DNA from 3 places in the Arthrobacter sp. LFS091 genome. Region 3 is predicted to be linked to each of the others. Evidence: riboswitches for the same ligand, from Rfam matches in the RefSeq annotation. Region 3 holds a riboswitch; each other region holds the start of a gene.

Region 1 (3,274 bases), 350 kb from region 3:
TGTTCGGCAGGCCAAGGTGTTCCTTGGGTGTCACATAGCAGAGCATTGCCGTGCCGTAGCGGGCGATTTCGGTCGCGCCAATGGCCGAGGTGATGTGGTCGTAGCCGGGCGCCACATCCGTGACCAAGGGGCCCAGTGTGTAGAACGGGGCACCCTTGCACAGTTCCTGCTGGCGTTCGACGTTTTCACGTACCAAGTGGAAGGGGATGTGCCCCGGGCCTTCAACCATGACCTGGACATCGAACTCCCACGCCCGCTGGGTCAGCTCGGCAAGGGTGTCCAGCTCTGCGAACTGCGCGGCATCATTGGCGTCCGCGATGGAGCCGGGACGCAGCCCGTCGCCGAGCGAAAAGGCGACATCGTACTTGGCGAAGATCTCGCACAGTTCGTCGAAGTGGGTGTAGAGGAAGTTCTCCTGGTGGTGGGCCAGGCACCAGCCGGCCATGATCGAGCCGCCGCGGGAAACGATGCCGGTGACGCGATTGGCAGTCAACGGGACGTAGCGCAGCAGCACCCCGGCATGGACGGTCATGTAGTCCACCCCTTGTTCGCACTGTTCAATCACGGTGTCGCGGAAGATCTCCCACGTGAGCTTATTGGCCTCGCCGTTGACCTTTTCGAGTGCCTGATAAATGGGAACCGTGCCGATTGGAACAGGGGAGTTGCGGATGATCCATTCCCGCGTGGTGTGGATGTCATCGCCGGTGGAGAGGTCCATGACCGTATCGGCACCCCATTGCGCCGCCCACTGCAGTTTGTCGACTTCCTCGGTGATGGAGCTGGTCACCGCGGAGTTGCCAATATTGGCGTTGATCTTGACCAGGAACGCCTTGCCGATAATCATCGGTTCGGATTCCGGGTGATTGATGTTGCTGGGGATGATGGCGCGTCCGGCGGCAACTTCGCTGCGGACCAATTCGACATCGCAGTTCTCGCGCAAGGCCACGAACTGCATCTCCTCCGTCACGATGCCCTTCCGGGCGTAGTGCATCTGTGTGACGGTCTTCTGCTCGACGGCGCGGCGGGGCACCGGTTGTGCGCCCTTCCACTCCGCCGATGCCGCACCGCGCCGGACCGCGGACTTGCCGTCGTCGAGCAGGTTCCTTTCACGGCCCGAGTACGGCTCCGTGTCGCCCCGGCCTTCGATCCAGGGTGCACGGAACGGTTCCAGCCCGACTCTCGGATCACTGCCCGGTCCGGCAGTTCGATAAACCTGCAGGGGCGGGTTGGCTTGGCCATTGGGGGAGGGTTCCAGTGCGATCTCGGTGACAGGAACGCGAATGCCATGTTCGGGATCTTCAAGCCACCCCAGCGAGTGGGATTTCAGCGACTGCGTCACGGTTTCCGGTGCCCCGGTCTTAACGACGGTCGCGTTTTGGGCAGGGCTGTGCTGTGTTTCTGTGGTGCTCAAGGGACTGCTCACTTCCTTCGCCGGCATTACCCGGACAGGTTCAACGGTCGCAGACTGCCTCAGTCCGATCTCAGCCCCTGCAGGGGCCCCCGTGTGGTCGTAGACGAAGCTACCACAGCTGCCTGCGGCCGCACAGTCATATGGCGTTGCAGGCTTGCCAGGCACGTACAGGGCTAGGCTTTTTGCCATGGCCAACATCATCGAATTCAGCGGTACGGTGCTCGTAGCAGCAGGCAGGGAGCGCAGGGGCATGTGGTCCGTTGACGGTCGCCTGACGTTCATCCAGCCGGTGGCGGCACCGGACGTTGTGCTCGACGGCTGGGTCTTGCCCGGCTTTGTCGACGCCCACTGCCACATCGGTTTGGGGCCGGGCGGTGCGGTTGATGAGCAGACCACCCTCGCCCAGGCAAGGGCAGACCTGGCGGCCGGCACACTGTTGATCCGTGATGCCGGATCGCCCAGTGACACGCGCTGGGTCCAAGGGCGCGCGGATTTGCCGCGACTGATCAGGGCTGGCCGGCATATAGCCAGGGACCGGCGGTACCTCCGAGGACTGGGCCATGAAATCGATCCCGAACAGCTCGTGGAGACCGTCCGCAAAGAAGCCCGTGACGGCGATGGCTGGGTGAAACTCGTGGGCGACTGGATCGATCGCGGCATTGGTGACCTGGCCGCGTCCTTCCCGGCCAAGCTGGTCAAGGACGCCATTTCGGCCGCGCACGATGAGGGAGCCAGGGTTACGGCCCACTGCTTCGCAGAAGACACCATTGACGACATGCTGGACGCCAATATCGACTGCATCGAACACGCTACGGGCCTCTTGCCGCGGCACCTTCCGCGGCTTGTGGAGCAGGGCGTTCCGATTGTCCCTACGCTGGTCAACATTGCGACTTTTCCGGAGATTTCCGCCCAGGCCGCGCCCAAGTTCCCCGTCTACGCAGATCACATGGCGAAGCTGTGGGAACGCCGCCACGACCGCGTGCTGGAGGCCTTCGAAGCCGGTGTCACCATCTACACGGGCACCGATGCCGGCAGCGTGATCAAGCACGGCCGGATTGCGGACGAGATGAAGGAACTGCACGACGCCGGCCTGCCGCCTTCCGCTGTCCTGGAGGCCGCAACGTGGGGCGCAAGGGCGTGGCTGGGTGCCGAAGCCATCAGCGAAGGGGCGAGTGCCGACGTCGTTCTCTGCCGTGAAGATCCGCGGGTCGCCCTCAACACCGTGGCCGAACTCCAGCACATCGTTTTACGTGGCGGGATCATCCGTTAGGAATAAATTGAAGCTTCAAGTAATTTAGTACTAGTAGAAGGTGCCGAAAGGGCGGCAGCCTCAAACCCAGGAGCTTCACATGACTACAGCAAACAGCCAGGATCTTCTTCCTGCCGAACTCACCATGGGCACCGTCATGCTCAAGGTAGGCGACATGAAGGTCATGAGCGACTACTACCAGCGCGCCTTGGGCCTGGACATCGTGGCCGAGCAGGATGGCGGACTGTACTTGGGCCGCACGGGAAAGCCTGTTGTCCACCTGGCGCCTGCCTCAGGTCTGCAGATCCCGGGCCGTGGGGAAGCGGGCCTGTTCCACACCGCCATCCTCTTTGAGGACCAGCCATCCCTGGCGGCCACCATTGCCACGGCGGCAGAATACGAGCCGCGCGCCTTTGCCGGAAGCGCCGACCACCTGGTCAGCGAGGCGTTCTATTTCACCGACCCCGAGGGCAACGGTATTGAGCTCTACTATGACAAGCCCCGCGAACTGTGGCAGTGGGACGGCAAGAACGTCGTCATGGACAACGTCGCACTCCCGCCGCAGCGGTTCCTGCAGCAGCACCTGAGTGAGGCTGCCGTGACCGGCCAGCGGG
Region 2 (3,274 bases), on a different contig from region 3:
CCTTGCACCGGAATTGCTGTACGGCGAACCCGACCTGACCATCAAGGTAGTGCGCGACGTCTTCAACGAAGACTTCTCCAAGCTGATCGTCTCCGGCGACGACGCATGGGACACCATCGAGGCCTACGTGACCTACGTTGCCCCTGACCTGGTGGGCCGCCTCGAGAAGTGGACCAAGGACCAGGACATCTTCGCTGCCTGGCGCATCGACGAGCAGATCCACAAGGCCCTGGAACGCAAGGTCTTCCTGCCCTCGGGTGGTTCGTTGGTCATTGACCGCACCGAAGCCATGACCGTGGTGGACGTCAACACCGGAAAGTTCACCGGCAGCGGCGGCAACCTCGAAGAGACTGTCACCAAGAACAACCTCGAAGCTGCCGAGGAAGTAGTCCGCCAGCTGCGCCTGCGCGATATCGGCGGCATCATTGTCATCGACTTCATCGACATGGTCCTGGAATCCAACCGCGATCTTGTGCTGCGCCGCATGGTTGAGTGCCTTGGCCGCGACCGTACCAAGCACCAGGTCGCTGAAGTCACGTCGTTGGGCCTGGTGCAGATGACGCGTAAGCGCATGGGCACCGGCCTCCTCGAGGTCTTCGGCGAGCAGTGCGAGCACTGCGCCGGCCGTGGCGTCGTGACACACGATGAGCCGGTGGAACACCGCCGTGCGAACGTTGTGGCCGCTGAGCACCACCGCCCGCACACGGAATCGACGCAGCAGCAGCCGGCGGCCCGTACGGAACGGAAGCGCCGCCGAGGCAAGGGTGGGGGACAGGCTGTTTCCGAAGCCCCCGCTCCGGTTCAGTCTGCGCCGGCCGCGCACGCGGCCTCGCCAACGCACCCGGAACCGCAGGACCCTGCGCGCCAGGCAAAGGCCGAGGCAACCCGCGCTGCGTTGGCTACCATCGCGGCTGCAGCACACGCTGCCCACCTGCACGACGACGAGCTTCACCGTGCAGAGGAACTGGCGCGGTCAACTCATCAGACGGCTGCCGACGAACCCGTAGCTCATGGCAACGACGAAGAATCAACGGCCCACGAGGCAGCAGTCCGGGAAGCACGCTCCACCCCGGTCCTGCGTTTCGGTGGCGAAGAAGTCGCTTTGCCGTTCGTTGAACACCAGGACGAACCACAGGCGGCCAAACCGGCAATGAGCCTGGATCTGCTGGCGGAGGCATTCTCCCACCTGGGAGCGGCGCCGGAGGCGGAAGCGGAACCAGCTGCCGTCCGCGAAGCTGTTGCTGCCCCGAAGGTGGCTGCCCCGGCTCGGGCCGCTGAGCAGGATCGGGAAGCCGCTTCGACGTCCGGGAGTCGCCGAGGTCGCCGTAACCGCAGCGCAAGCAGGGCCCAAGGTGCGGCCAACGAAACCAGCGTTGAACACCATGAAGTGACTGCGTCGGCGCCACAAGGTTCGTCCCACGAGGCTAAGGCCCCTGTGGAACCAGCCAAAAAGGCACCCGCAGACGAGCCCATCATCCTGGGAGTCGGCGTGCCGGCTTCCGAGCTCTGATCCGCTCACGGCTTATCGGACCCCGTAGCAACTGCCCCGGCAGTCGCTACGGGGTCTTTTGCGCGTCCAGGACGTCCATGGCCAGACCTGGGGACGTCAATGGGTCATATCCGGGCCCCTACGCAGCGCTGTTCCCGGGCCGGGCTGCTTCCCGGTTAGGCTGGGGGACAGACACGGGGTGCCTGGCGTTGGGCCGGGCTGAGATCCAGACCCGTTGAACCTGTCCGGTTAGCACCGGCGAAGGGATGTCCACATGACTGCAGCATATTCTCCTGTCTACCCGGTTGCTTCGGGCAGGCCAACACCGCGGGTGCTGAGTATCGCCGGCTCCGACCCTTCCGGTGGGGCAGGGATCCAGGCGGACTTGAAGAGCATCGCGGCCCACGGTGGTTACGGCATGGCTGCAATCACCGCCCTCACAGCCCAGAACACCGTGGGCGTCAGCGCCGTCCACGTGCCCCCCGTCGAATTTCTGCGCCAACAACTGGACGCCATCAGCAACGACATTGAGATTGACGCCGTCAAAATCGGCATGCTCGGCGACGCAGAGGTCATCGACGAAGTCCGCAGCTGGCTCGAAAAGGTGCGTCCCGCCGTCGTGGTCCTGGACCCGGTGATGGTGGCAACCAGCGGAGACAGGCTCCTGCGCGAGTCCGCTGAGAAGGCGTTGCGTTCGCTTTTGCCCCTGGCAGACCTCCTGACCCCGAACCTTCCCGAGCTGGCGGTGCTCCTGGGTGAAACGGAGGCGACGGACTGGGCTTCGGCGCTGGACCAGGGTAAGCGGTTGGCCGCTGAGTACGGGAACACGGTCCTTGTGAAGGGCGGCCACTTGGCGGGAACGGCGTGTCCTGATGCTTTGGTGAATACGAGCGGGTTGCTGCGGCAGGACGTGGTCGAGGTCGACGGGCCCCGCATCGATACCCGGAACAGCCACGGCACAGGGTGTTCGTTGTCGTCCGGCCTGGCCACGGTGCAGGTTAGCACGGGGGACTGGGAAGCTTCACTGCGGGAGGTGAAGCCTTGGTTGCTTGAGGCTTTGAGGCACTCCGGGGCGTTGGAAGTAGGACGAGGAAGCGGGCCGATCCACCACTTCCACCACCAGCGGGGTCTGAGGCCCGGCGAGTTCGCCGCGACTTTGTGGGAACACGCACGCGCGGAGCTCGAGGCGATCCATCGGCTTGGCTTCATCGATGGCCTTCAGAAGGGCAGCCTCCCGGAATCCGCGTTCGGCTATTACCTGGCACAGGACGCGATCTACCTCAACGGCTACTCCCGGGTCCTGGCCCGGGCCAGCGCCCTGGCTCCTACTGAAGACGAGCAGTTGTTCTGGGCCAAGGGCTCCCGGCAGTGCCTGGAGGTCGAGTCGGAATTGCACAGGAACTGGCTCAGCAGCCGCGACGTGTCCGGAACAACGGGTCCCGTGACCAAGTCCTATGTGGACCATTTGCTGGCCTGTTCGGCATCGGGAAGCTACGCGGTGCTGCTGGCGGCGATTCTTCCCTGCTACTGGTTGTACGCGGAAGTGGGCCAGAAACTCCACCACGCCTACGTGGAAGCAGGTTCCCCTGTGGACCACGCATACGCGGAGTGGTTGAAGACGTACGCCGACGAAGACTTCGCCGAGGCAACCAGGACTGCGATCAAGCTCACGGACGCGGCGGCCCTTGCGGCCTCGCCGGCGGATCGCGAGGCCATGATGGAAGCCTTCACCCAGTCCTGCCGCTACGAAACTGCCTTCTTCGACGCGCCACGGGTTTTCTCATG
Region 3 (3,274 bases):
GATGGCTGCCTGGATGACTTCAGTCGGGACCTCGCCGTCGAAAGGTGTGTAGTTGGCACCCCTGAACAACGTCCCGGCTGAGTGCAGGATGGCGAGTTGCTTTGGGTCTGATGCGTCCAGGGTCCGCAGGTATTCGCCGTAGCTGATCCGTCCGTCCCAGGGTTTACCAAGGGCCGTGGTCTGCCTTTTGAAGTGCCGCAGGGAGCGTTCATCCGGTGCGGGCATGGTGCGCAGTATGCCAACCTTGCCGTCCAGCATCAGCTGAGCTGCCGCCATCCCGGTCATGAGTGAAATCTGCGCGTTCCAGTCCTCCACCGGCAACGACGGGGCAGCAACGATCCTGTACCCGCCGCCGTCGGCCGCTCGGACGATCTCCTGTTCGGGCATGTTCAGGCTCGCGCCGCCGCGGAGGCGTTCGAGTTCAACCCGCTTCAACCCCACTTCCTTGAGGAGCTGCAGTACGGGCGGTGCCGTTCCGTCGTCGATCTGCTCCTGGACGCCCTTGTAACTTAGCTTGGCCCGGCTGCGCACGGTGGCGCGGCCTACTGTCACCGTCACTGCTTCGGCCTGCGCGTCGAGGACGAAATCCCAGACAAAGGCGCCACAGTCCTGCTCTGCCAGCAGGCTGCCGGCATGTTCGCTGATGATTTCCGGGTGCAAGGGAATGCGTCCATCCGGAGCATAGAAGGTCTGGCCGCGCCGGCGTGTCTCCGTGTCGAGGGCACCACCGGGAGCCACGAAGGACGGAACGTCGGCGATCGCATAGAGGACCTTGTAACCGTCACCGGCGCGCTCTATGAACAGCGCCTGGTCCAGGTCCGTCGACGTGGCGGGGTCGATGGTGACAAACGGAATGTCCCGAAGGTCGCGTTCAGGCAGCTTCAGGTCCGCCACGGCTTCTCGGGCTTCTTCCACTGCCCCCGTGGGGTAGGCGCCTGGGAGTTCCAGCTCCGTCCGGAGTGCGGCGAGGGCCGCTGCGAGCTGGTCCGACGAGTCGTCGACGTTGGGTGCAATCCGATGATGTGACACGAAAATCAGGGTAGCCCGGATTCCGGGGATCACACCATGTCAAGGCCGCACGGTGAGCGACTTTCGCTAAATTGAGTCCAGGGCTTCCAGCAGCGACTTGGCAGCCGCCGTCGGGTCTGCGGCTTCGGTGATGGCACGGACAACCACGATCCTGCTGGCCCCCGCCGAAAGGACCTGTTCCACGTTGCCCAGGTCGATGCCGCCAATAGCGAACCACGGGAGCTGCACGGCGCCGTCGGTCGTTTCCGTGGCACGCCTCATCGCTTCTGCGGCATATGTGACCAGGTCCGGCCCAACGGCTTGGCGCCCCGGTTTGGTGGGTGTCGCCCAAACCGGACCGACACAGAAATAGTCCAGGCCGCCGTCGCCGGTAGAAGCGGCAATGGCCGCATTGACCTGCTCCGGAGTGTGCGTGGAAAGTCCAATCGCGGCAGGGGCCGGGAGGAAGGTCCGGGCCACCGGAAGGGGCAGGTCCTTCTGGCCCACGTGGAACACAGGAGCCCCGGAAACACTGGCAATATCGGCCCGATCGTTGACAGCCCACAGTCGGCCGTGCCGCTCAGCCACACTCCGCAGGATGGCCAGCAAGTCCAGTTCTTCGGCTGCCTCGATCGACTTGTCCCGGAGCTGGATGATGTCCACCCCACCCTCGAAGGCGGCATCGACGAAGTCTTCGAAATCGCCCTGTCGCTTCCGGGCATCGGTGCACAAATAGAGTCGGGCTGAGGCGAGGGATTCAGGCTGGGTCATGGGAACCAGAGTAGTTCCTCTACACTGGGCACGTACTGCGGGAGCCGCGACGTTCGACTATGTGACCGTCCGGCTGAGAGGGCTTCAGCGCCGACCGCTTGACCTGATCCGGCTAATACCGGCGTAGGGAAGGGAACACATGGCAGACGCCATTCATGCAGATGTAGCCATTATCGGCGGCGGCATCATCGGGTTGGGCACCGCCCACCAACTGCGCAGGCTGGGCCGCTCAGTCGCCCTCATCGACCCTTGGCCCGCTAACGGCGCAACTTTCGCAGCGGCCGGGATGCTGGCACCCGTCAGTGAACTGCACTACCAGGAAGAAGAACTCCTGGAACTCATGGTCGAATCCTCCCGGCTGTGGCCCGCTTTTGTTGGCGCGCTCGCCGGAGGGGCGCACGCCGCCGGATACCGCACGACGCCGACCCTCGCCGTGGGTGCCGACGCCGCCGACCGCCGCGCGCTCGCAGACCTCCGGGTGGTACAGAAGGCTGCAGGCTTGGGAGTGGAGCCATTGGCCCTCCGGGAGGTGAGGGAGCGTGAGCCCTTGCTGAGTCCCCAAATTTCCTGTGCCTTCGACATCCCCACCGACCACCAGGTGGATCCCCGCAAGCTCGCCGCCTGCCTTTTGGCCGAACTTTCGGATCACTCTCCCGATGATCCGAGCTGGGTTACGGGGGCGGACAACGGATTCGCTGTGAAAGCGCTGGCACATCGTCTCCTGTGGGATGAAGGCAGGGTCTCTGGAGTCGAACTCGAGTCAGGCACCAGGGTCTTTGCCACCGAGACGGTGGTCGCAAACGGTCTGGGCGCCGCCGGCTTGGACGGCGTGCCCGAAGGGCTCACGCTGCCCCTGCGGCCGGTCTATGGTGACATCCTCCGGCTTCGGGTTCCGGACAACCTGCAACCTCTCGTTACCTCCACCGTCCGGGGGATAGTGCGGGGCGTTCCCGTCTACATCGTCCCCCGCGACGACGGCACCGTGGTGATCGGAGCGACCCAGCGTGAGGACGGACTGTCCACGGCCTCCAATGCCGTCTCAGCGGGCGGCGTCTACCAACTCCTGCGCGACGCCCAGGTCCTGGTCCCCGCGGTCGCCGAACTCGAACTCCTGGAGGCAACAGCCCGCGGCAGGCCAGGGACGCCGGACAACGCGCCGTTGCTTGGCCGCGTCGCCGGAACCAATGGCGACATTGAGGGTTTGGTGGTTGCCACCGGGTTCTTCCGTCACGGAGTCCTGCTGACACCGGTAGCCGCAAGGATTGTCGGCGAACTGATCAACGGATCGACCGATCCACAGTGGGCCCCTTTCCGCCCCGACCGATTTACGGCCAGCGCACCCGATCCACGGAACTTCGTCCCAGCACACGCCCGCAGCAAGGAAAGCGCATGAACATCAAACTCAATGGATCCGACCATGCAGTGGCCGATGACGCCTCTGTGAGCACCCTCGTCACCGCCATCACCGGCCGCGAACTGGACCACAGGGGACAGG

What was found. A riboswitch is a leader RNA that binds a small molecule or an ion and turns the genes downstream of it on or off. The one in region 3 is predicted to bind thiamine pyrophosphate.
Region 1: linked by a shared signal. The riboswitch ahead of thiC (phosphomethylpyrimidine synthase ThiC) and the one ahead of thiO (glycine oxidase ThiO) in region 3 are both predicted to bind thiamine pyrophosphate.
Region 2: linked by a shared signal. The riboswitch ahead of thiD (bifunctional hydroxymethylpyrimidine kinase/phosphomethylpyrimidine kinase) and the one ahead of thiO (glycine oxidase ThiO) in region 3 are both predicted to bind thiamine pyrophosphate.

Annotation. Positions count from the first base shown of each region.
Region 1 is NZ_JBFPFP010000005.1:371,158-374,431, forward strand. Features, by position in the region: gene thiC (phosphomethylpyrimidine synthase ThiC) at 1-1,411, opposite strand, end outside; TPP riboswitch at 1,407-1,514, opposite strand; gene ACNQOP_RS11930 (amidohydrolase family protein) at 1,599-2,681, shown strand; gene ACNQOP_RS11935 (VOC family protein) at 2,761-3,274, shown strand, end outside.
Region 2 is NZ_JBFPFP010000001.1:534,436-537,709, reverse strand. Features, by position in the region: gene ACNQOP_RS02500 (Rne/Rng family ribonuclease) at 1-1,510, shown strand, start outside; TPP riboswitch at 1,675-1,773, shown strand; gene thiD (bifunctional hydroxymethylpyrimidine kinase/phosphomethylpyrimidine kinase) at 1,764-3,274, shown strand, end outside.
Region 3 is NZ_JBFPFP010000005.1:25,584-28,857, forward strand. Features, by position in the region: gene ACNQOP_RS10405 (RNB domain-containing ribonuclease) at 1-1,029, opposite strand, end outside; gene thiE (thiamine phosphate synthase) at 1,096-1,779, opposite strand; TPP riboswitch at 1,807-1,926, shown strand; gene thiO (glycine oxidase ThiO) at 1,919-3,172, shown strand; gene thiS (sulfur carrier protein ThiS) at 3,169-3,274, shown strand, end outside.